3 linked regions of the Mucilaginibacter gracilis genome follow. Each later gene encodes a partner of the first gene's protein in a complex. Links are inferred from orthologs where the notes say so. Each region holds a gene or a part of one and is shown in the gene's direction. Other genes may lie near its edges.

The links.
Region 2: the proteins of accD (region 1) and BDD43_RS01945 are in contact, whole or in part, in a solved structure (PDB 8UXZ), measured with the Escherichia coli proteins. The link is inferred for Mucilaginibacter gracilis from one-to-one orthologs.
Region 3: the proteins of accD (region 1) and accB are in contact, whole or in part, in a solved structure (PDB 8UXZ), measured with the Escherichia coli proteins. The link is inferred for Mucilaginibacter gracilis from one-to-one orthologs.

What each region holds. Positions count from the first base shown.
Region 1 is NZ_RBKU01000001.1:6,331,640-6,339,849, forward strand. What follows is about bases 3,109-6,059. They hold accD (acetyl-CoA carboxylase, carboxyltransferase subunit beta), read left to right. Parts: upstream 3,109-4,136; coding sequence 4,137-4,982; downstream 4,983-6,059. Other genes in these bases: fbaA (class II fructose-bisphosphate aldolase), read right to left, coding at 3,109-3,926; BDD43_RS28285 (hypothetical protein), read left to right, coding at 5,118-5,711; BDD43_RS28290 (hypothetical protein), read right to left, coding at 5,842-6,059. Outside these bases: BDD43_RS28265 (lytic transglycosylase domain-containing protein), read right to left, coding at 1-778; BDD43_RS28270 (pseudouridine synthase), read left to right, coding at 1,146-2,672; more of fbaA, read right to left, coding at 2,847-3,108; more of BDD43_RS28290, read right to left, coding at 6,060-6,492; BDD43_RS28295 (CoA transferase subunit A), read right to left, coding at 6,788-7,477; BDD43_RS28300 (hypothetical protein), read left to right, coding at 7,639-8,196.
Region 2 is NZ_RBKU01000001.1:454,977-463,172, reverse strand. Bases 2,480-5,416 are described here. They hold BDD43_RS01945 (acetyl-CoA carboxylase carboxyltransferase subunit alpha), read left to right. Parts: upstream 2,480-3,438; coding sequence 3,439-4,395; downstream 4,396-5,416. Other genes in these bases: BDD43_RS01935 (ribose-phosphate pyrophosphokinase), read left to right, coding at 4,659-5,416; BDD43_RS01950 (hypothetical protein), read left to right, coding at 2,808-3,311; BDD43_RS01955 (response regulator transcription factor), read right to left, coding at 2,480-2,677. Outside these bases: BDD43_RS01965 (phosphocholine-specific phospholipase C), read right to left, coding at 1-1,471; BDD43_RS01960 (histidine phosphatase family protein), read right to left, coding at 1,689-2,243; more of BDD43_RS01955, read right to left, coding at 2,306-2,479; more of BDD43_RS01935, read left to right, coding at 5,417-5,603; BDD43_RS01930 (50S ribosomal protein L25/general stress protein Ctc), read left to right, coding at 5,793-6,377; BDD43_RS01925 (peptidase associated/transthyretin-like domain-containing protein), read left to right, coding at 6,502-7,182; BDD43_RS01920 (hypothetical protein), read left to right, coding at 7,216-7,500; BDD43_RS01915 (DUF2147 domain-containing protein), read left to right, coding at 7,581-8,048. UniProt on the Escherichia coli protein: Component of the acetyl coenzyme A carboxylase (ACC) complex. First, biotin carboxylase catalyzes the carboxylation of biotin on its carrier protein (BCCP) and then the CO(2) group is transferred by the carboxyltransferase to acetyl-CoA to form malonyl-CoA.
Region 3 is NZ_RBKU01000001.1:331,892-339,912, reverse strand. The notes cover bases 4,653-7,414. They hold accB (acetyl-CoA carboxylase biotin carboxyl carrier protein), read left to right. Parts: upstream 4,653-5,682; coding sequence 5,683-6,147; downstream 6,148-7,414. Other genes in these bases: accC (acetyl-CoA carboxylase biotin carboxylase subunit), read left to right, coding at 6,279-7,414; BDD43_RS01305 (beta-ketoacyl-ACP synthase III), read left to right, coding at 4,653-5,475. Also shown: 4-hydroxythreonine-4-phosphate dehydrogenase PdxA, read left to right, coding at 1-858; BDD43_RS01325 (DUF5009 domain-containing protein), read left to right, coding at 1,129-2,322; BDD43_RS01320 (YceD family protein), read left to right, coding at 2,782-3,309; rpmF (50S ribosomal protein L32), read left to right, coding at 3,330-3,521; phosphate acyltransferase PlsX, read left to right, coding at 3,536-4,474; more of BDD43_RS01305, read left to right, coding at 4,486-4,652; more of accC, read left to right, coding at 7,415-7,622; twin-arginine translocase subunit TatC, read left to right, coding at 7,711-8,021. UniProt on the Escherichia coli protein: This protein is a component of the acetyl coenzyme A carboxylase complex; first, biotin carboxylase catalyzes the carboxylation of the carrier protein and then the transcarboxylase transfers the carboxyl group to form malonyl-CoA.

The sequences.
Region 1 (8,210 bases):
GTTTCTTGTAGGTATAACCATAATGTTGAGGATCTTGAATAATCTCCTTCATGGCAATCAGGTTATACACATACGCGCCTGTTTCGGCATTCATTTTAATCCTGAAATAGTTACGTTGGCTTTGCTTGCGCATGAGGCGCGCCAAATTTGGCGAACCTGTGTTATAAGCCGCAGCAACCATTGCCCAGCTTTTAAACTCGCGGTGCAAGCCCAGCAAATATTTGCAGGCAGCAATTGTTGCTTTGCGGAGGTTTAACCGCTCGTCAACATTTTTGTTAACTTTTAAGCCATAGTCGCGCGCGGTACCCGGCATAAATTGCCAGGGCCCGTAGGCACCCCGGCTTGAGCGGCCTTCACCAAAGCCCGATTCCACTAAAGGGATGTACTTAAAATCGTCCGGTATGCCATAATTTTTTAAAATTGGCTCCATAACCGGGAACATTTTTGCAGCTTTTTTGTGTAACAGGTTGCTTTGCACATTGCTAAAACTATGTAACCTTAACGAACGTTTCATTTTACCGATAACCTTTTTATCATTCAATGGCAAGGTTTCGTTTGCAAAATTTAAACTATCAAAAGTTGTGGTTTTGTGGGCAATTATGCCTGCATAAAAGTGGCCTTCATCATAACTTTTTACGTTGTTTATAACAACTGATGGGGCACATTCTGCATCGCTTTTTGTTACAGATACGGGTTTAAACCGGTAGACTTCACTGACTGCTTTGGGCAAAACTGTCCAAAAAATTAGCAGTCGGGAGATGATCATTATCACTGCCATAACGGAGCACGTTACTAAGTGTTTGGTAATCATTTTCCTTCTTTCCATGTATAAATTTAATGGTGAATACTGCTGCAAAGATAAACCATACAATGCACGATGTCAACCATTTACAAAAAACAAGGTGGTTTACCACTTCGTTTTTGGGTTCAAAATCGCACTTTAAAGTACCTTAAACGTTGATTTTTAAGTTTGTAAAAAAATGATTTTTTTGCTTGCCCACCCCTCAATTTTGTATGTTTTTTGCTACAATTTGGCTTTGCGCGGTACCCCTATTCTGCCTAAAACAACCCATATTTAAAACTTGTTGTTGTAGTTGAAATACCTTAATTTTGCAGACCCGCTGAGACAGCGTTAATCATTCAATATGGCATTTAAAAAATCAGGAAACAGTCGCGACGACAAATCCAACAACACATCCCGCAGAACTTCTAACGGCGGACCCGACAAATCAAAAAGAACAACATCTTCATCACGCCCACGTTCCACATCAGCAGGCCCTAAAAAGTTTGAGGGTGAAAATGATGGCCCGAAGAAAAGTTTTGATGGCGAAAAAAAGTCATTCAACAAAAACTTTAACAAGCCAACCGGAGATTTTAAAAAATCACCTTACGGCACCCGCGATTTTAACCAGGGGCCACCAAAAAGCGAAGGCAGCTTTAAAAAAGCCGAAGGCGGTGATTCGCCAAGAGCAGGCCGCAGGCCATACGGCACCAGAGATTCATCTCCCGATAGCAGGCCACCACGTGAAGGCGGCTTTAAAAAAGAAGGCGCATCAGATTTTAAACGCAAACCTTACGGCACCCGCGATTCGGCTCCCGATAGCAGGCCACCGCGCGAAGGCGGCTTTAAAAAAGCAAGCGGCGATGCACCAAGCTTTAGCCGTAAACCTTACGGAACCAGAGATACCGGCGACACCCGCCCACCACGCGAAGGTGGTTTTAAAAAAGAAGGCGGCTTTAAAGGTAAAACTACTGCAGCCGGAACAGATTCAAGACCATTCCGCGCACGTAAAGAAGACGATAACAAAGACAAAAAAACAGTACCTTATAATCGCGAACCAAAAAGAACGGTAAAACCACCACAACGTTCAACCCGTGAAGGTTTTTCGGCAGCCGACGAGCAGCCCGACCGTACAATGCGTAGCCGTAAAAAATCTACACAGGACCCGGATAAAGGTAAAATAAGGCTTAACCGTTACATATCAAACGCTGGTATTTGCTCGCGCCGCAAGGCCGACGAGTTGATTGTAGCCGGTGTTGTATCGGTTAACGGCCAGGTGATATCCGAACTTGGTTTTAAGGTTGACCCTTATAAAGACGAGGTACGTTACAATGGCGAAACCCTGAAACGCGAAAAAATGGTTTATGTATTGCTCAATAAACCAAAAGACTATATAACCACCACCGAAGACCCGCAAGAACGCCGCACCGTTATGCACCTGGTTGATAAAGCCAGCAAAGAACGCATTTATCCGGTTGGCCGCCTTGACCGTAACACAACAGGTTTATTATTGATGACCAACGACGGCGACTTGGCCGATAAGTTATCGCACCCAAAAAGCAACATCAGTAAGTTATATCACGTTGAGCTGGATAAAAGCTTATCACAGGGCGATTTAAATAAAATTGGCTATGGTATTGAACTGGAAGATGGTTTGATTAAACCAGATTCGGTATCTTACGTAACCGGAGCTTCAAAACGCGAAGTTGGCATACAGATACACAGCGGTAAAAACCGTGTTGTGCGCCGAATATTTGAGAGCCTTGGCTACGATGTGGTAAAGCTTGACCGTGCCATATATGCCGGCCTAACCAAAAAAGATTTGCCCCGCGGCCGTTGGAGATATTTGGAAGAAGCCGAAATTATCCAACTAAAGCATCTCATCAAATAAAAAGGTTGTGTGAGGATGATAAGATAGCAACGGTAATGTACCGGATCTAATTTATCAAAAGCACAAAAAAAGGGGTAGAAAATTTAGTTTTCTACCCCTTTTTTTATCTATTGTCTGTAAAGGCCTTTTTTTTAGTCGGTACTACCGGCTTCTTTGGGCTAACCGTTGTTTTAGTTACAACTTGCTGTTTACATCTAAACAGTTCAAATCTTCAAAAGCCGAAGTTAGGCGCTTAACAAAGGTATCTTCGCCTTTACGCAACCAAACACGTGGGTCGTAATATTTTTTGTTTGGCGAATCTTCACCTTCCGGGCTGCCAATTTGGGTTTGCAGGTAGCCTTCCTTAGATTTGTAGTAATCTTTAATGCCTTCCCAAAATGCCCATTGCATATCGGTATCAATGTTCATTTTAATGGCACCGTATGATATAGCTTCGCGAATTTCTTCCTGGCTTGAGCCAGAACCACCGTGAAATACAAAGTTTATTGGTTTCTCGGCAGTTAAGCCAAATTTATTCTTCACGTACTCTTGCGAGTTGTGTAAAATTTTAGGTTGCAATTTAACGTTACCAGGTTTGTAAACGCCGTGTACATTACCAAAAGCTGCTGCCACTGTAAAACGCGGACTAACCTTTAATAAATGCTCGTACGAATAAGCAACTTCTTCGGGTTGGGTATATAAGCGTGAGCTATCAACGTCGGAATTATCAACGCCGTCTTCTTCACCGCCTGTAACACCTAATTCAATTTCAAGCGTCATACCCATTTTAGCCATGCGCTCCAGGTATTTGGCAGATATTTCTATATTCTCCTCAATCGGTTCTTCCGAAAGATCGAGCATGTGCGACGAAAATAAAGGCTTTCCGGTTTCGGCAAAAAATTTCTCACCATGGTCTAACAAACCATCAATCCACGGTAATAATTTTTTAGCGGCGTGGTCGGTGTGTAAAATAACAGCAACTCCATAATGCTCGGCCAATAAGTGTACGTGCTTTGCAGCCGATACACCACCTAAAATACAAGCTTGCAGTTTAGAGTTATCTAACGATTTGCCTGCATAAAACTGCGCCCCACCGTTTGACAATTGTATAATTACCGGCGAATTAACCGCCTTGGCAGTTTCCATAACCGCATTAATAGAGTTTGTGCCAATTACGTTAACTGCAGGTAGCGCAAATTGGTGTTTTTTTGCTGCTTCAAACATCTCCTGCACCTGGTCTCCGTGCAATACGCCTTTATAATTTTTTAAGTCCATGTTCAATGTTTTGGTTTTCGTTCCGAAGTTAAAAATTAATTGGAAAATAGTTAATTGTTATTGTGATATTAGGTGATAAAAACATCAATGTAACGCTGTTTACAGTATCAATATAAGTATTGATGCATTAACCTTATATATCAATTAACTATTTCCCTATTAACTATTAACTACTATCTTTGTAGCCAATTGAAAGAGAAAGACACAGTAATGGCGTGGTTTAAAAGAGAATCCAAAGGGATTATAACTACTACCGAAGAAAAGAAAGAAGCACCAGACGGAATTTGGAACAAGTGTCCGAACTGTAAAAAGCCGCTTCATTACTCCGAGCAGGTAGAAAATCAATATGTTTGTCACTATTGCAACTATCATTTACGCATAGGCTCCAAAGAGTACTTTTCGGTATTGTTTGATAATAATGAGTTTGAAGAGTTGTTCCCCAATTTAATATCGGGCGATCCTCTGCATTTTGTTGACACCAAAAAATATACCGAACGCCTGGAAGAGAGCATGGAAAAAACCGGCCTTAAGGATGCCATCCGCGCAGCGCATGGTAAAATTAACGGACAAGACCTGGTTGTTGCCTGTATGGATTTTAACTTCATCGGCGGTTCGATGGGTTCGGTTGTGGGCGAAAAAATTGCCCGCTCAATTGATTATTGTATCAAAAACAAAATACCTTTCCTCATGATATCCAAATCGGGCGGTGCCCGCATGATGGAGGCTGCATTCTCGTTAATGCAAATGGCAAAAACATCGGCTAAACTTGCTCTGTTATCACTAGCCAAAATACCTTATATATCACTGTTAACCGACCCTACTACCGGCGGCGTAACGGCATCATACGCCATGCTTGGCGATATTAATATTGCCGAACCTGGCGCACTAATAGGCTTTGCCGGCCCACGTGTTATTAAAGAAACCATTAAGAAAGATTTGCCTAAAGGTTTCCAAACAGCAGAATTTGTGCAGGAACATGGCTTTTTAGACTTTATAGTTGACCGCCGCGAAATGAAGACCCGTTTGGCTGCATTTTTAAAAATGATGAAAAATTGATTTAACTCATCAACCCCATATAACTAAAACCCGGCAACTAACATTGTCGGGTTTTTTGTTGTGGTGCCTTCTACAAACAAAACAATTATATTATTATGCGTTATATTACCATGGTAACATCGTAAATTTGGTACAATGCATATCCGTAAACGTTACATTTTAGTTGTGTTGCTGGTGTTTGTGGCCCTTGGCTGGCTGTTACGCTTAAAAGCGGTTGAAATTGCCGATAACCGACAGTACAATTTTAGTTTGCAACAGCTACGCGGCGTAACCAAACTGGTAATTTGGGAACAAGGCTTTTTGTTAAACAATATTGAGAGCCAGCAGCGTACCTATTTTAAAACCTTTACCAGCAAAGAATCGGTATCTACAACCATTTTTGGGAAGATTGGCTTTCACATCAACCTGGCCGATTCCGTGCATACCATTATTGAGCGCAATAAAGATACCATTTTAGTTAAAGCACCTTTGCAAATAACCTATGTAAGTTTAGATTTGGGCACCTTACAGCAGGTTAAAGAAACATCCATAGACCCGTTTGTTAAGGTGGATAAAAACGAGGTTATCAAACACCTGGACCATAAGGCCCTGGAAAAATACCTTCCCGGCGCAATTGCAAACCTGAGAGATAAGCCCTTAACCAGTCAGCAAAAGCAATTGAGCAGGCTGGTTGGCAAACCAGTTAAAATTATACTAACCAGCATGCCAAAGGCCAGCGACTGGAAATAGAGTAATGCTTACCCATTGTATGCTTTGCCCCTGCCAAATGGTTTACATTGCGTATAGTTGTATTGTGAATACCTTTAAATAAACAAAGGCCCATATATAAGCCTTTGTTTATCATAAATATCAATTAATGTTACAAATTGTAAGCACCATGTTCGCCGCCCGAAGAACCCGAACCTGGCTCATGATCTATCAATCTGCCGCTTGTGCGCCCGTGCGATTGATCGGTAAAGGTTGAGTCAACATCTCCAAGTGTAGCCGCTTTTTCGGGAGCTTCGGTTTCATCGGGGGCTTCCACTTCGGTACCCTCGGTATAATTCACCTCGTTATCTGTGCCTTTTTCAAGCTCATCATCATCGGGGTAATCCAATTCGTTTTCATCGGCCTGGTGTTCTTCGGGTATCTCGTCGGGGTCAGGTCCGTTTTGAACAGAGGATGCAAGGCTACCAAATTTATCATTTTTAACCTCGTGAAGTTCGGCCATAGCCTCATCATTATCCTCAAGGTCCTCTTCATCCAAATCAGTGGTACTCACATTGCCTTCGTCCCATTCATCACCGCCATCGGTATCCAGGTCGCGCCCTTTAATACTATCGTCGCTTAGGTTTTGGTCATCTTCATCGTCGTCAAGGTTATACTCGTGTTTGGGCAGCCTTGAGTCCGAAATACGCGAATCAACAGTCATATCATCATCGCGCATGTCTTCATCACGTTCATGTCTTAATGCATCATTCCTTAACTGGTCGTTTTGATCGTTCCAGGATTCTTGATTTATCGTTGTCATAACTTCTGTTTATTTAAGAGTTTTCCATTCAGGTATTCATACTAATACAAGCATAAATTTTCTTAAATGTTTTGAAATATTTCAGATAAAGAAAATTAGTTTAAAGTCTGGAGTAGTTAGTCTGGAGTCCGAAGTCGTTAATTCTTTGAGATATTGAGCCGCATAGTCGTTAGTCGAGAGTAGTGATTAAGCTATAACAAATCCGAGAGCTTTATTGCTTAGAATCCAGACTAACGACTACAGGCTTACGACGACTTCATACTAAAGACTTTGGGCTAACGACTACAGACTAAAACTACCTCACCGTCCGGTGCTCTATCCGTTTCTCGTAGTCCACACCTTTAAAAATGCGGTGTACGTAAATACCGGGGGTATGTATATTATCCGGATCGAGTTGACCGGCGGGTACCAGTTCTTCAACCTCGGCAATGGTAATTTTACCCGCCATAGCCATAACAGGGTTAAAATTGCGGGCTGTTGAGCGGTATATCAGGTTGCCCATTGTATCGCCCTTCCAGGCCTTTACTATGGCAAAATCGGCATCAAAGGCCATTTCCATTAAATAATCTTTGCCGTTAAAGTTGCGCACCTCTTTGCCTATGGCAACTTCGGTACCAATACCTGCGGGGGTAAAAATGGCGGGCATGCCATAGCCTGCTGCCATACAACGGGTTGCCAGTGTACCTTGCGGGATGAGTTCTACATCCAGTTCGCCACTCAATAGCTGCCGCTCAAATTCGGCATTTTCGCCCACGTACGATGATATCATCTTTTTAACCTGGCGCTGTTTAAGCATCAGGCCAATACCGAAATCATCAACACCGGCATTGTTTGATATGCAGGTAAGCTGCTTTACACCCTTTTTTACCAGGGCCGCTATACAGTTTTCGGGCAAACCGCATAAACCAAAACCACCTAACATCAGTGTCATGCCGTCGGTAATATCGCGGATAGCCTCATCGGCGTTGGAAACAACCTTATTCATATAGTTGCAAATTGGTTATGCGAAATTAACAATACAAACGGAATTGTTACACACCTTTATCAAAGCTTTGTTAACCCTGCCGCCCCGCCAACAAAACTATCCCTCAACTAAAACAATTAATAAAATTAACTATTAGTATAGTATAACATAATTTAAAACCTATGGAATTAAAAGATGAGCAGTTATTGAGCACGCCAAACGATGTTCAACAACAGGATAAAGATACCAAGCCAAATGCATACCGAGTTGATGATGATGGCAATGCCGACGAGGCGAGCCTTAAACGTAACTATATTATTGGCGGCGAAATGAAGGATGCCAATGCCCCCGGTATGGAAGGCGAAGGCACGGGCGGCCAGCAGTTTGGCGGAACCAGCAACCCGCCTACCGGCGACGACCCGGCTAACCCATCGCGAAACGCAGGTTATAGTAACGGCTACTTTGCCCGCACCGAACCTGCACAAGAGCGGCCAGAAAACAACAATTTTAAAAGCCCCGAGCAGCAAGGGCAACCTGACTACAAAGCGCCAACATCATCAACGCCCGACGAGGACGATAAGGCAGAGCAGCAAAGCGAAGGCGAAAAAGATAATACCAACCACCCCGGCAAGGCAGATTATAAAGAGGAAGACCAGCACGGCCCCGACTATGGCTCAAACAGCCCCGAAATACCTGGCCCCAACGAAATGCCCGAACAGCAAAAGGTAGGCGGTGCTTAAACCAACCAACTGTT
Region 2 (8,196 bases), 5.9 Mb from region 1 along the record:
TTGCTTGCTCGCGGGTTACAAACTCAACACTGGTATCAATCCCTGCCGATACCTTGCCTGTGTTATTGTTACGGGCATCGGGCGCAACAAAAGGTGGTATGTGGTCAAAATAACCGTCGTTTTCATCATAAGCTAAAATGAAAATGGTTTTTTTCCATACCTCGGGGTTTTGAGTTAAAATATCCAGAACTTCGGATACGTACCACGCGCCATACCAGGGTGCCGAAGGATGATCGGAAAAGCTTTCGGGAGCCGTAAGCCATGATACCGTTGGTAATTTACCGGAATTTACGTCCTTCTTAAACTGATGCAACACATCGCCCTTGGGTACTTTTAAGCTGCGGTTTATGCCATCGTCGTTATAATTAAGGGTGGTTAAATCGTGGTAATCCGGATCGTTTTTATTGGTGTCGAATGCTTTTAAATGAATGTTTTTTTGTTGTTGCGATAAGGCTTCAAAAGCGGTTGCATTATAAACTTCGGCTTCTTTTTTTAAATCATCAAGCTCGGCTTGTTTCTTTTTCAGGAGTTTTTTTGTAGCCGGTAATTGCTCGTCTTTTTCGGTTAATGAGTTTATTTTATTTTCAAGTTGAGCTATTTCGGCAGGTAGTTGTGCTAAACGTTTAGTAATGTTAGTGAGATGCGCCTGGTGCAGTTTAACATTGTACTGTGCAAAATATTCGAGTGGATTATCGCCAAAATTAGACAGCCAAAAGTCTTCGTCGCTTTTTAAGCCGGTATCAACGCTGATCTCGTTTTGATAGCATTTCCAGGCAATTCCGTTTTCTTCCAATCGTTCGGGGAAGGTTTTCCATTTCAATTGTGCCGAATCGGCATCTTCGTTCCACACATTGGCCCTTGAGGTTTCGTGTTGTTCTTCACGTACCGTGCCCGACCAAAAAAAGAGCCGGTTGGGGGTAGTTCCCGTAAGGGATGAGCAAAAATTTTGATCGCAAACGGTAAAGGCATCTGCCAGCGAGTAGTAAAAAGGCAAGTCTTCGCGCTTATGGTAGCCCAGCGTTAATGGCATGTTTGCGTATTCGGGCGTGCCCGAGCGTTTAAAATCAAGCCATTTATCATATTTACCATCATTGCGCGCATTGCTTTGATTGGCCCAGCTATGCGGCAGCGAATGCATCCATGTAGCCTTGGTGTTTTTAATATCGAGATGGAAGGGTGCATAGGTTTGGCCGGCGGCATTGGTTTGCAGCCAAACTTTATTTTGATTAGGTAAATCAATGGCCCGTGGGTCGTTAAAGCCCCTCACGCCTTTTAGGCTGCCGTAGCAATGGTCGAAAGAGCGGTTCTCCTGCATCAGGATAACGATATGCTCGGCATCAAGGTAGGTGCTGCCTTCGGGTGCGTTTATAGCCAACGCTTTTTGTATAGATGGAGGCAAAACATTAGCCAACGCAGCAGTGCCGCTTAAAAATGCAGCCTTTTTTAAAAACTCTCTTCGCGTATCACTCATATTACCAATAGTTATTAATTACCTTTATTTTAAATGCCGTTTTGATAGCCGAGGCGCATGTATCACATTACCCCGTTATTAATATCGTTGCCGAATATAAATGGCATTTCCACATGCTTGTAACATTTGGTTTTGGCTGCCCGGCTATCTACTGTTCTAAAATAATAAAACAGTGTTTATGCAGGGTTTAAAATATGTTATCTTTTTGCAACCTCCATTAATCGCAATTGTCCGATGGGTTTAAGCCCTCCTTGTCCCTGGTTAAGGTAGGTACGCCGTTAGGGAAGGTTACTATCCATATGCTATCAAAATCATCATCGGGCCAGGTTAGGTTATCTAATTGAATGCCTAAGGCTTTGGTAATAAAGGGTATGGCTTTGTGTTCCCAGGTTACTAATATTAAGCCGGTTTTAGTTTTTAAATCGGCGGCTATTTCGTTGTATTCGTGTTCGTCGTGGGTGGTATTTACGGCTATGTTGTATTTTACAACAAGTGGTATAACCGTTTGGAACATGCGCGAATGAAGGGTGGCATTGCCAAGCGTCATTGGGGGTACGTATACAAAATTGGGAACACCAAATTTTGATGTAATAACTGCCGGCAATAAGCGCGAACGGTTTAAACCTTTACAATTAAGGTTATTGCCAACTAATGGTTTTTCGCCGTGGCGTATTAGCACTATTTTTAGATTGGCCGCAGTTGTTGTGCTTTGGGCTATACTGCTTTGCGATAACGCGGCAAACATTAGTAGGGCAATTAAAATTTTATTCATGATAGTATCAAGGCTAATATTCAGCAATGTTACTATTACTAACGTTAATATTAGGTTAAATTTTATGCTGCAAATTGGTGCTCAATTTTGTTTAGCAAACTGGTAACATCAAAAGGTTTGGCTAAAAAATCATCGGGTCCGTTTTTTTGCGACATGCAATCAACCAGGTTATGCGTTGCCGAAATTAAGATAACCGGTATGTTGCAGATGTAAGTTTCTTCCCTTTGTTTTATGGCATGGCATATCTCTCGCCCGTCCATATCTGCAAGCATTACGTCAAGCAAAATCAAGTCGGGACGGTAGTTGTCAATGTACTCAAAAATTTTATCACCTCTCGGGGTGGTGTTCACTTCGTACCCGTTATATTCTAATACGTCGCGTAAAGCACCTAATATGGCTAAATCATCGTCAATCACCAATATCCTTTTGCACATAATTTCCACATTTGTTTATGGTTAGGCAATATTTGTGCCAATAATCATGATGCTTATTGGTGTAAGGTTTAATTTATAAAACCATGATAAACCTTTATCTGTTAACTTTGCAAACTCATATATACACGATATGGATAAATTTGTACTATTTGTTTGTTTACTATTTTTAACCAATAAACTTTTTGCGCAAACCAGTGCGGATAGCGGCAAGGTATCCCCTTTAAAAACCATTAGCTATACCCAATTTAAGGCTTATATTGACGGTGTAGACCTTAGCAATATGGCCGCCGTTGCCGAACTAAACGGCTATCCCGACCCTCAGAAAACGTTGAACCTTAAAAAAGAATTGATGCTTAACGCCGGGCAAGTTAAAGAGGTTACAACCATTAATAATGAGCTTAAACGTAAAATGAAAGAAATGGGCGAGTATATATTAAAAAACGAGCATGCCCTTGATGAGCTTTTCCGTACAAAAAAGGTAGACGACGGTAGTTTGATTTTTTACACCAACCGCTTTGGTTTATACCAGGGCGAAATGCGCAATGCCATTTTACAGGCATATATTAAAGTATTAGCTGTTTTAAGCACCGGGCAGCAAAGTAAATACCAGCAGTTACAGAAAATTGAACGTTAGGTAATATACCGATTGAATTAATTACTTTTGCTGGCTTTATGAGTGCGTTGAGCCTTTATAAGCTATACAAAACAGGTAGTATGAGCTTAAATGATGTTCATCACAATAAAAAAACTAATTGATTCTGATGAAAATTACATTTGATTTTGAAAAGCCCCTTGCCGATTTGCAATTGCAAATGGAAAAGGTAAGGCAAGTTGAAGAAAAAACCAAGGTGGATATGTCGGCAACGTTGGCCGAACTTGACGAGAAATTTGAAACCACCAAAAAACAAATATTTACTCATTTAACCGGCTGGCAGCGTGTACAAATTTCGCGCCACCCTGAGCGCCCTTATACTTTACAGTATATTGAGCTGATGTGTGATGATTTTATTGAAATGCACGGCGACCGCACCGTGGGTGATGATAAAGCTATTGTGGGTGGTTTTGGAACCTTGAACGGACAAACTGTAATGTTTATTGGTCACCAAAAGGGTATTAACACCAAAATGAGGCAATACCGTAATTTTGGTATGGCTAACCCCGAAGGATACCGCAAGGCGTTAAGGCTGATGCGTATAGCCGAAAAGTTTAATAAACCCGTAGTAACTTTGATAGACACACCTGGAGCTTTTCCGGGCCTTGAAGCCGAAGAACGGGGGCAAGGTGAAGCCATTGCGCGCAACCTGCTGGAAATGTCGATACTGAAGGTGCCTGTAATTTGTGTTGTTATAGGCGAAGGAGCATCTGGTGGAGCGTTAGGTATTGGTATTGGCGATAGGGTGCTGATGCTTGAAAACTCGTGGTACTCCGTTATCTCTCCGGAAAATTGCTCAACCATTTTATGGAAAACATGGGAAAATAAAGAGAAGGCAGCCGAGGTGTTAAAGCTTACATCGGTAGATATGCTAAAAAATAAACTGATTGACGGTGTAATTAAGGAGCCTTTAGGAGGCGCACACCAAGACCCGGCTACTATGGCTGCAACGTTAAAAAAACAGCTTATTAAAGACCTGAAGGCACTAAAAGAAAAAACAGCCGAGGAATTGGTGAGTGAGCGTATTGAGAAATTTTGCTCGATGGGGGTGGTTTTAGATAATTAAGCAGATAAAATTTAAAAAATGCTTTTGACTTTAAAAATATCATCCTATATTTGCATTCCATTTCGGAAACGATAAGTAACCGAAAGAGATTGCCTGATAGTATAATGGTAGTACGACGGTTTTTGGTACCGTTTGTCTAGGTTCGAATCCTGGTCGGGCAACATAAAAAATTCGGATTTCGGAGTTTCGATTTCGGATCCGATTTTTTTTATTTTAATGAGTTTCAAATCCGAAATTGTAGTTTCGAAATCCTAAAATTTGCCATGCCTTTACAATTCAACCCTGTTAAACTTTTCTCAGGTTCGGCAACAAAAACACTGTCGGTTAAAATTGCAGAAGCGTATGGGCGAGACTTGGGAGATGTAATTGTATCTCGTTTTAGCGATGGCGAATTTCAGCCTTACTTTAACGAATCGGTTAGAGGGTCGGATGTTTTTTTAATACAAAGCACCAATCCGCCAAGTGATAATTTAATGGAGCTTTTAATGCTGATTGATGCTGCACGCAGGGCATCGGCACATTATGTAACGGCAGTTATACCTTATTTTGGGTTGGCCCGTCAGGACAGGAAAGACAAACCCCGTGTAGCCATTGGTTCAAAACTGGTGGCTAATTTGTTGGTAGCGGCGGGCATTAACCGCATTATGACCATGGACCTACATGCCGCACAGATACAAGGTTTTTTTGATATTCCGGTAGACCATTTGGACGCATCAGTAATATTTGTGCCTTATATAAAAAGCCTCGGCTTAGGTAACTTAACCATAGCTTCGCCGGATATGGGCGGCTCGTACCGGGCACGTGGTTTTGCTAAGTTTTTTAACGCCGAAGTGGTTATTTGCGATAAGCGCCGTAAACGCGCCAACGAAATAGAATCTATGACGGTTATAGGTGATGTAACCGACCAGGATATTGTTTTGATTGATGACATTTGCGATACCGCAGGTACATTAGCAAAAGCAGCAGGCTTAATTATGGAGCGTGGCGCCCGCAGTGTAAGAGCGGTTTGTACACACCCTGTACTATCAGGCAAGGCTTACGAAACCATTGAAAACTCGGTTTTAACCGAATTGATTGTAACTGATACCATTGAGTTAAAACATCAAAGCAGCAAAATACGTGTACTATCAACCGCCGAATTGTTTGCCAAGGCAATTGCCAATGTGAACGAACACGGATCGATAAGCGACTTGTTTAGGGTGGATTAAATGGTTGATGGATCATAGTTGATGGTTCATTGGCATAAAAGAGAGATATATAATTCAATAGATGATGGTCTTTTTGAATTTGAAGATAAAAAAATGGATTGTATAGGTAATGAACGATAGGTGCCATGAACAATGAACTATCAACTATGAACCAGCAATCCATGAACAAACAATAAAATAATAAATACAATGAAATCAATTACTATTAGCGGTTCTCTAAGAGAGAACGTAGGGAAAAGAGACGCCAAAGAGCTGCGTTACGAAGGCAAAGTGCCTGCAGTTTTGTATGGTGGGGCAACACAAACCCACTTCGCGGTGTCCGTAGCTGATTTGAAACCGGTTGTTTACACACCCGTTGTTCATTTCATCGATCTGGATATTCCAGGTACAAAAGCACAAGCCATTATTAAAGACATTCAATTCCATCCGTTAACAGAGGAAATTATCCATGTTGACTTTTTGGAGCTTGATGCTAAAAAAGCGGTTACCATTGAAATTCCAATCCGTTTAACCGGAACTTCTCCTGGTGTTAAAACCGGTGGTAAATTAGTTCAAAAATTGCGTAAACTACGTATCAAGGCTTTACCTGGCGACCACATCGATAATATCGACGTTAGCATCGCTACTTTAGAGGTAGGTAAATCGGTACGTGTTAGCGATTTGAAATTGGAAAAATTAGTTATCACCAATGCAATGGAAGATACTATTGTTTCTGTAACTACCTCACGTGCACTACGTCAGGCAGAACAAGAAGCTGCTTCGGGTAAAAAATAATTACCTGCTAAAATAAAAAGAAGCCTCCCGAGTTATCAGGAGGCTTTTTTTATGGCCGTTTGTGATGTTAAATTTAAAACTTTACCATGTTTAACCAGTTACTATAACTATACCATATACAATCATGAAAATCAGATCCCTTATTATAATCACTTTGCTTTTTATATCCGTGGCAGCCAGCGCACAAACGTTAACCGGCTCCGTTGTTGAAGGCGGCAGTAATATTCGCCTCGAAAATGTTTTTATCCGCGAGGTGGGCAGCAGGCAGGTTGCACTGACAGATAAAAGTGGTAATTTTTACATCCGCACGGCACTTAACCATACGCTCATCTTATCGTTACCGGGCTACGTATCAGACACCTTGTTTGTTATCGATTTTAAGCCTAAGCATATTGAGCTAAAACGGGCCGGCATTACATTGCAAACCGTTACCATTGCCGATAGTAAAGCGGCATTTAACCCCGAAGCAGAGTACCCGGAAGTTTACGAAAAAAGCAAATTCGCGTTATCGCCATCGCGTATATTTGGGAAAGAATCGCGTGATGCAAGGCGTTTAAAACGCTATTTTAAAGTTGAAGCAGAGCAAAGGCAGGTTGACGCCATATTTACCCCGGTGCTGGTAAGCAGCATTGTGCCGTTAAAGGGGCGCGACCTGGAAAATTTTATGAGCATGTATCGCCCGTCGTTAGCTTTTGCAAAAAACAGTTCGCAGCAAACTTTAACCGTTTATATTAACGATTGTTACAAAAAATTTAAGTTGTTACCGGCCGATAAACGCGGCCTGCCCCAACTAAATAACAACTAATTATTGTTGTTATTTAATTTTAACGTTATATTAGTGAGCAAGATGCAATTAAAACTCAACCATAACTATTCTTTAGGTTTTGAACCTCATTTAACTAATGGGGTAAGGCTTATTGTTTTTAATGGGGATGATGAGTGGGTTTGCCGAAAAGAAACTTTGCAGAACCTTACCAAATTTATTGCCGGGCCCGAGGCCCATGTTTTTAAAGGACGGCTGCAATTGTATAAAAACGATGATAGTATTGCCGTTGAAGTGAAGGGGCAACATATAGGTACTATTGCCTTGGCTCAATTGAAGGGACTGCTGCAAATAAATTAGTTGGTTTAGGGTACCCATTAATAAAACTCTTTTAATTTTTAAACTGTTATTGAACAAGTATTATCATCACAATGGTAGTTATGCGTAAAAATTGGGGCTATGTTATAATAACCATGTTTTTCATGGGTATAGCTAGTGGTGTATGTGCCCAAAGCGTTCCGGCTTTGCCTTCCGACCATATTTGCGGCAGGTGGATGATTGTACAAAAAAATTTAAAGGTTGAAATTTACAGAGAAGGACAAGAATTTAGGGCCAAAATAATTTGGTTTAATGATGATGACGACAAAAGCCGCCCAATGGAAACCCGTTTGGACCTTGATAACCCCGACCCCAAAATGCGGACGCAAAAAATTTTAGGCTCAAGCATATTGCAAAAGCTGAGTTATAAGCCGGCCAGTAATTCGTGGGAAAACGGAGTTATTTATGATGCCTTGCACGGCCACCACTGGGATGCATCGGCCTATATTACTAAAAAGGGCGAGCTTAAAGTAACGGGCTACTGGCACTTTAAGTTTATTGGCAAAACGCTAACTTTTATTCGCATTTAATAGCACCCGCCAAATTATTAGTTGAATTTTAATTTAATAAGAAAGAAGAGTGGCTACGCTTATTGGCGTTTACCGTAAATTGGTGTTGAAAAATATTTGAGGGTAACGGATGCATGTTTGTTATTTGCGATGCTTATCTCAAAATTAT
Region 3 (8,021 bases), 6.0 Mb from region 1 along the record:
GCGGAGGCCAACCCAAAGCGCGCCAATATTATTAATTGCTGGGAAGAAGATGTTAAAATTGAACTTGGCCAATCAACACCAACAGGCGGTAAATACGCATTTTTGTCGTTAGAAAAAGCCACAACCGATTTAGTTGCCGGTGATATAGATGCCCTAGTTACGGCGCCCATTAACAAACACAATATACAAAACGAAAATTTTAAGTTTGCAGGCCATACCGAATACTTGCAGGAGCGTGCCGGCGGCCATGATTCGTTAATGTTTTTGGTTAGCGACGACCTTAAAGTTGGTGTAGTTACCGGCCACATCCCGGTTGGCGATATTGCAAAAAATATAACCATCGAGGGCATCGTATCAAAGCTTAAGATGATGAACGAAAGCCTGAAAAAAGATTTTTGGATACGCAAACCCAAAATTGCAATATTGGGCCTAAACCCCCATTCGGGCGACGACGGTTTGATAGGTAACGATGAGCAAACAACCATTAACCCGGCTATTAGCGAAGCTAAGGCACTCGGTATTTTAGCTATGGGCCCGTATGCGGCCGATGGCTTTTTTGCCAATGGTGCGTACCTTAAATTTGATGCCGTGCTTGCTATGTACCACGACCAGGGCTTGATACCCTTTAAACAAATAGCTTTTGAAAATGGCGTAAACTTTACCGCCGGTTTAAATATTGTACGTACCTCGCCCGATCATGGTACAGCTTATGATATTGCAGGTAAAAGTGTTGCTTCCGAAATCTCTTTCCGCGAAGCTTTGTTTTCGGCCATACACATTGTTAAACATCGCCGCGAGTCTGCCGAATTACTCGAAAATACATTAACCTTTACCAAACTCAGCAGGGATAGGGATTAAGTAAAAGTATAGCTGTATTGGTAGCAATTGCTCATGCACCTGTACTTTGCTATACTCCTGTTTTATTGTTTTTGGTATGCTTGGTAGCCCCCAAGGCTGTGCAAAAGCGTTTAATGTGGTTTAGATTTTAAACTAACTACTCCTTTATTGGCTTAAAAAAATGCTTTAAATTAACTGTAATTGCATAAAAAATACCTGTACGTCAAGGTATAACATGTTTTTTACACTATAGTTAAAACAATTAACCCCATAGTGTTTTTATGTTTGTTGATGAGTAGTAAGTTTAAAAGCCGAATCCAATCGATAGACATATTCAGGGCTGTAACCATGTTCCTGATGATTTTTGTGAACGACATTGACGGCGTACCTGGTGTGCCCGAATGGATAAAACACGCCGGCGAACGAACGGATGGCCTGGGTTTGGCCGATATTGTTTTCCCTGCGTTTTTATTTATAGTTGGCTTATCAATACCGCATGCCATACAAGGCAGGCTCAAAGCCGGAGAGAGCAAGCGTAACATAACGGGTTACATTATTAGCCGTTCGGCCATACTCATCTTTATCGGGTTTATGCACGCCAATATGGAAACCTACAGTGCCGATGCCGTAATACCCGAAACGTGGTGGGAAATACAAATTACACTAAGCTTTTTTTTAATTTGGATGGATTATCCTCCCAATACCTCAAAGGCGTTGCGCTATGGGCTACGCGGGGCGGGCATAGCGCTGTTAATTGTAATGTGCGCGCTTTATAAGGGTGGTACAGCAGCGGCACCCACGTGGCTGCATTTTAGCTGGTGGGGTATATTGGGCTTAATAGGCTGGGCCTATTTATTATGCGCACTCATTTACCTGTATTCCGAAGGTAATTTGCTGGTGCTGGTTACCGCCTGGGTGTTTTTCCTGCTCTTTAACCTCGATTTTCATTTTGGCTGGCTTGGCTTTTTAAATGGTACGCAAAATTACCTGGGCCTTGCCGGCAATGGGGCAATGCAAGCGTTTACGGCGTCGGGGCTGGTTATATCGTGCCTGTATGCCTGGTTTATGCGTAATAAACAGCCCCGGTTAATTTGGGTAGCATTGTTACTCATGTCGCTCATTTTATTTAACATGGGTTTTATGGTGCGCTTTTTTAGCGGCGGGATATCAAAGGCCGGCGATACCCCGGCATGGGTAATGATATGTACCGCAATTAATATTTTAGCCTACGGTGCTTTTATGTTTTTTATGGATATGCGGGGTAAACAAAACTGGTTTAGCATTATTAAACCTGCCGGTACAAGTACGCTAACCTGCTACCTATTGCCCTTTTTATTTTACCCCCTTTACCAAATGACCAACATAGGCTACCCCGATTTTGCCACCCACGGCATTGGCGGTTTAATAAAATGCCTGCTGTTTGCCTTTTTAATGGTTTGGCTGGCTGGCAGATTAGAAAAATGGCATATCAGGTTGAGGATATAGTGATTTGGGATTTTGGATGGCCGATTTCGGATTTGCCAGATTATGGTATATCAAAGATAAGAATGAGCATTATGCCGCGTTAGCGATCGTAGTGGAAAGCCCGGAGTGAGCTTCTATCGGCGAACGAGGACTTGGAACGAAGAGCGCGGGCCGTAAGGCAACGCCCTAACATATCACGTAATGCAATTGCTTGTAAACTTGTTTAGTTGGTGCCCCTATCTATTAAAATAATTCAGGTTTTTTACATCTAACCCTAGCACTGCGGCGCTCTGTGCGCTTTGTGGTTTAAAAACCAACTTTAAATCGGGATTGAAAATTAAAAAGAAAACAATCAAAAACCGTTCATACAGTGCTATTTACGCATTATTATAATAGCACTCGTCGCTATCTTCTCCATTTTTTAAAAAACTCTTTCCACTTGTGTTATTTTTCCTAAATTTGCGGGCTAATTATCGCTCGTTGAAATCGCTCAAACCATATTCGATTCCCTACACTGGGCTCAAACTCGGAAAGCATTCTTTCGATTTTGAGATAACTAAGGCCTTTTTTGATGAATTTGAATATTCATTAGTAAAAAGTGGCAAATTAAATTGCCGTGTTGAACTGGATAAGCAGGAAACAATGATTATCCTTGATTTTAAAATCAGCGGTACCATTGATATGGGGTGCGACCGTTGCCTTGCCGAATACCCGCAGGTAATTGAAACCGGCGAGCGGGCGATAGCCAAGTTTGGCGAAGTGGAGATAGGGGATGATGAAGTAGACATTATTACACTCAGCAAAAACGATCACGAGATCAACGTAGCTGGTTTAATATACGAATATATAAATGTAGCGGTGCCGTTTGTGGCGGTATGCGGCTATGAAGGTAAAACGCAGTATTGTGATATAGAAATGCTTGACCAGTTAGATAAGCTGGCAAGCGGTGAAGAACCACCAAGTGAAGATGCGGACCCACGGTGGGACGCGCTTAAAAAAATTAAATAAAATAGTAATACCAACAAGTTATGGCACACCCGAAACGGAAAATATCCAAATCAAGAAGAGACAAGCGTAGAACACACTACAAAGCCGAAGCTCCTACTTTAACTACCTGCAAAACTACAGGTGCTGTACATTTACCGCACAGAGCTTATACTGTTGATGGTAATGTTTACTTCAACGGAAAAATACTGATTGAGAATACTGCTGCAGTTTAAGTTAATTTTCTGAAATGAAGATTGGCTTAGATATAATGGGCGGCGATTACGCACCCCAGGCGACTGTTTTAGGTGCAATTGCGGCTCACGGGGCCTTATCGGCTAACGAACATCTTGTTCTGATAGGCGATAAGGAGGTGGCTGTAAATATTCTTCAGGAAAATAATTTTAATCCCGATCATTTCGAGTTTGTGCATACAACCGAGGTGATTGGTATGGGTGAGCATCCTACAAAAGCCGTAGTGCAAAAGCCAAACTCCAGCATAAGTGTTGGTTTTAGGTTATTGAAGGAAGGTAGCATTCAAACTTTTGCATCGGCGGGTAACACCGGTGCCATGCTGGTGGGCTCTATGTTTAGCGTAAAAGCTATACCAGGCGTTTTGCGCCCGGCCATGACGGCTATTGCCCCTAAATTAAAGGGCGGCCTAAACATATTGCTTGATGTAGGTGCTAATGCCGATTGCAAACCCGAAAATTTATTGCAGTTTGGCATATTAGGCAGCCTTTTTGCCGAATCTATTTACAATATACCAAACCCACGCGTGGCTTTGATGAATATTGGTGAGGAAGAGGAAAAAGGTAATTTGCTTTTACAGGCCACTTATCCGTTATTTAAGGAAACCAAACTTTTTAACTTTGCAGGTAATGTTGAAGGACGTGATTTATTTGGCGACCATAGCGATGTTATTGTTTGCGACGGTTTTACAGGTAACGTGGTACTTAAAATGGCCGAATCGTTTTACGTAGTTGCGCTTAAAAAGCAATTTAAGGATGACTTTTTTGATCGCCTCAATTACGAAGAGTATGGCGGTAGCCCAATATTAGGGGTTAACGCCGCGGTTGTGGTTGGTCATGGCATCTCAACTCCAAAGGCCATAAAAAACATGGTTCTTCTGTCACGAGACATGGTCGAGAGCGGCCTTGTTGATAAAATCAAAAAGGCTTTTCAATAAAAAGGAATTAGATGAATAAAATTCATGCTGCTATAACGGCAGTTGGTGGTTACGTACCAGATTACGTTTTAACAAACCATGAGCTGGAAACTATGGTTGATACCAACGACGAATGGATAACATCCCGTACCGGTATTAAAGAGCGCAGGATACTAAAAGGCGAAGGCCTGGCCACATCAGACATGGCTGTACCGGCCGTTGAAGAATTGCTTAAAAAAAGAGGCATCAGCGCCAGCGAAATAGAACTTATTATTTTTTGTACCTCAACGCCCGATATGCCTTTCCCGGCAACGGCAAATATATTGGCCGATAGGATAGGTGCTAAAAACTCCTGGGGATATGATTTAAATGCAGCCTGCTCGGGTTTTATATTTGGGCTTGCTACAGGTGCCGGTTTTATTGAGAGCGGTAAATATACTAAGGTTTTGGTTGTAGGTGGCGATAAAATGTCGTCGATAATTAATTATGAAGACAGGGCAACCTGTATTATTTTTGGTGATGGCGCAGGGGCTGCCCTGCTTGAGCCCAATACCGATGGTTACGGAATAATAGATTCTATTTGCAAAACCGACGGATCTGGCCGTGCCTACTTAAATCAAAAAGCTGGCGGGTCATTACACCCAGCCACGCGCCAAACTGTTGATAACAAAGAACACTTTGCATTTCAGGAAGGCCGCACTGTATTTAAGTTTGCGGTAACCAACATGGCCGAAGTTGCCGCCGATGTAATGGAACGCAACGGTCTAACCGCTGATGATGTTAACTGGTTGGTACCCCACCAGGCCAATAAACGTATTATTGATGCTACAGCCATACGTACCGGTGTACCTACCGAAAGGGTAATGATAAACATTGAAAAATATGGCAATACCACCAACGGTACCATCCCCCTTTGTTTGTGGGAATGGGAAAGCAAACTAAAAAAGGGCGATACCCTTATTTTAGCTGCTTTTGGCGGAGGCTTTACCTGGGGCTCCATTTATTTAAAATGGGCCTATTAATAAATGTACAAATGCGCTAACGTGTACACGTGCAAATGATATGAAACAATGTTGTACATTTAAACATTATAAACAGAGGTCTGTCAAAATAAATATCAGTAAATAAAAAGCATTTACGCATGGGCACATTTGCATTTTCGCACATCAAAATACGCATATTTGCACATTAAAATATAACTTTATCCAAAACACCCACATACCTAATCAATGGATATTAAACAAATTCAGGAACTTATCCGCTTCGTTGCCAAATCGGGCGTAAACGAAGTTGCAATTGAGCAAGAGGATTTCAAGATCACAATTAAAACCAACCAGGCACCAACAGTAGTACACGCAACTGTGCCACTTGCAGCAGCACCGGTTGCCGCTCCTGTAGCCTCTGCACCTGCCGAAACCGCACCCGTTGCCCCGGTTGGTCCCGATACTTCAAAATATATTACAGTAAGGTCGCCCATGATAGGTACATTTTACCGTTCGGCCGGCCCTGATAAACCGCTGTTTGTAAACGTTGGCGACGAGATAGCTGTAGGCAACGTGACCTGCATTATCGAAGCAATGAAACTGTTTAACGAAATCGAGTCGGAAGTTGCCGGCCGTATAGTTAAAATACTGGTTGATAATGCATCGCCGGTTGAATACGACCAACCTTTGTTTTTGGTTGAGCCGGTTTAGTATTTAGTTACTAAGTTATTGGTTATTAGGTTATTATTTTTTATGACCTGATAATCCTTTTAACTATTAACTCAATAACCCAATAACTCAATAACTAAATCATGACAACAAACACATTAGCTAATAATAATATGTTTAAAAAAATATTGATAGCTAACCGCGGTGAAATTGCCCTGCGAATTATTCGTACTTGTAAAGAGATGGGCATTAAAACTGTTGCTGTATACTCAACAGCAGATCGTGATAGCCTTCATGTTCGTTTTGCCGATGAGGCCGTGTGTATCGGTCCGCCGCCAAGCCGCGATTCGTATTTAAACATTCCCAATATCATTTCTGCCGCCGAGTTAACCAATGCCGATGCTATACATCCCGGTTATGGTTTCCTTTCGGAGAATGCAAAGTTTTCGGCTATTTGCGCCGAATACAATATCAAATTTATTGGTGCTACCGCCGATCAGATAAACGCCATGGGCGATAAAGCTTCGGCTAAAGCCACTATGGAAAAAGCCGGTGTGCCAACCATTCCCGGTTCAAAGGGCTTGGTTAACGATATTAAAGAAGGCATTGCAATAGCAAACAAAATTGGCTACCCTGTAATACTCAAAGCAACTGCCGGTGGCGGTGGCCGCGGTATGCGCGTAGTTTGGAAAGACAGCGAATTTGAACCAGCCTGGGATTCGGCCAAAGCCGAATCGGGAGCGGCCTTTGGCAACGATGGTTTGTACCTGGAAAAATATGTTGTTGATCCGCGCCACATTGAGATACAAATTGTAGGCGACCAGTATGGCAAAGTGTGCCATTTATCTGAGCGTGATTGCTCAATACAACGCCGCCATCAAAAGCTGGTAGAAGAAGCACCTTCGCCATTTATGACAGAAAAACTCCGTAAAAAAATGGGTGAGGCTGCTATAAAAGGTGCTAAAGCCGTAAAATACGAGGGTGCTGGCACGGTTGAATTTTTAGTTGATAAGGATAGGAATTTCTATTTTATGGAAATGAATACCCGTATACAGGTTGAACACCCTGTTACCGAAGAGGTAATTAACTTTGATTTGATAAAAGAGCAAATTAAAGTAGCATCGGGCGTGCCCATATCTGGCAGAAACTATGAGCCAACTATGCACGCCATTGAGTGCCGTATTAATGCCGAAGACCCGTTTAATAACTTTAGGCCTTCGCCGGGTAAAATAACCAATTTCCATTCGCCGGGCGGCCATGGTGTGCGTATTGACACCCATGTTTACACCGGTTATGTAATACCACCCAATTACGATTCGATGATAGCTAAGGTTATCTGCATGGCTCAAACCCGCGAAGAAGCGTTAAGCACAATGGAGCGCGCCCTTGGCGAATTTGTGATAGAAGGTGTTAAAACTACCATACCTTTTCACTTAAAACTTTTAAAAGATCCAAATTTTAGGGCCGGTAACTTTACCACCAAGTTTATGGAAACTTTTGAATTTTCGGAAGACTAATAAAACCATAACGATAACTTAAACCGTAAGTACCATTCTACGTTATAGAACTATAATTAAGAATGGTACTTTTGTTTTTAATACACATATGAGTAAAATATTAGATGCCATAAGGGGCAAAGCAAAAAGCATGGAAGGCGAAATGTCGTTTTTCGATCACCTTGAAGTGTTGAGATGGCACCTCATTAGGGCGGCGGTAGCAGTAATTGTTTTTGGAGGTTTGGCGTTCTACTTTTTTGATGATATATGGCAAAAGATCATTATGGGCCCCAAAACCCCGAGTTTTGCTACTTACCGTTTTATGTGTTATATGGGCCAATTGCTGCACAGCGATGGCATGTGTATTACCAGCATTCCCGGCAAGCTTCAAAGCAACGAAATGGCCGGGCAATTTTCCCT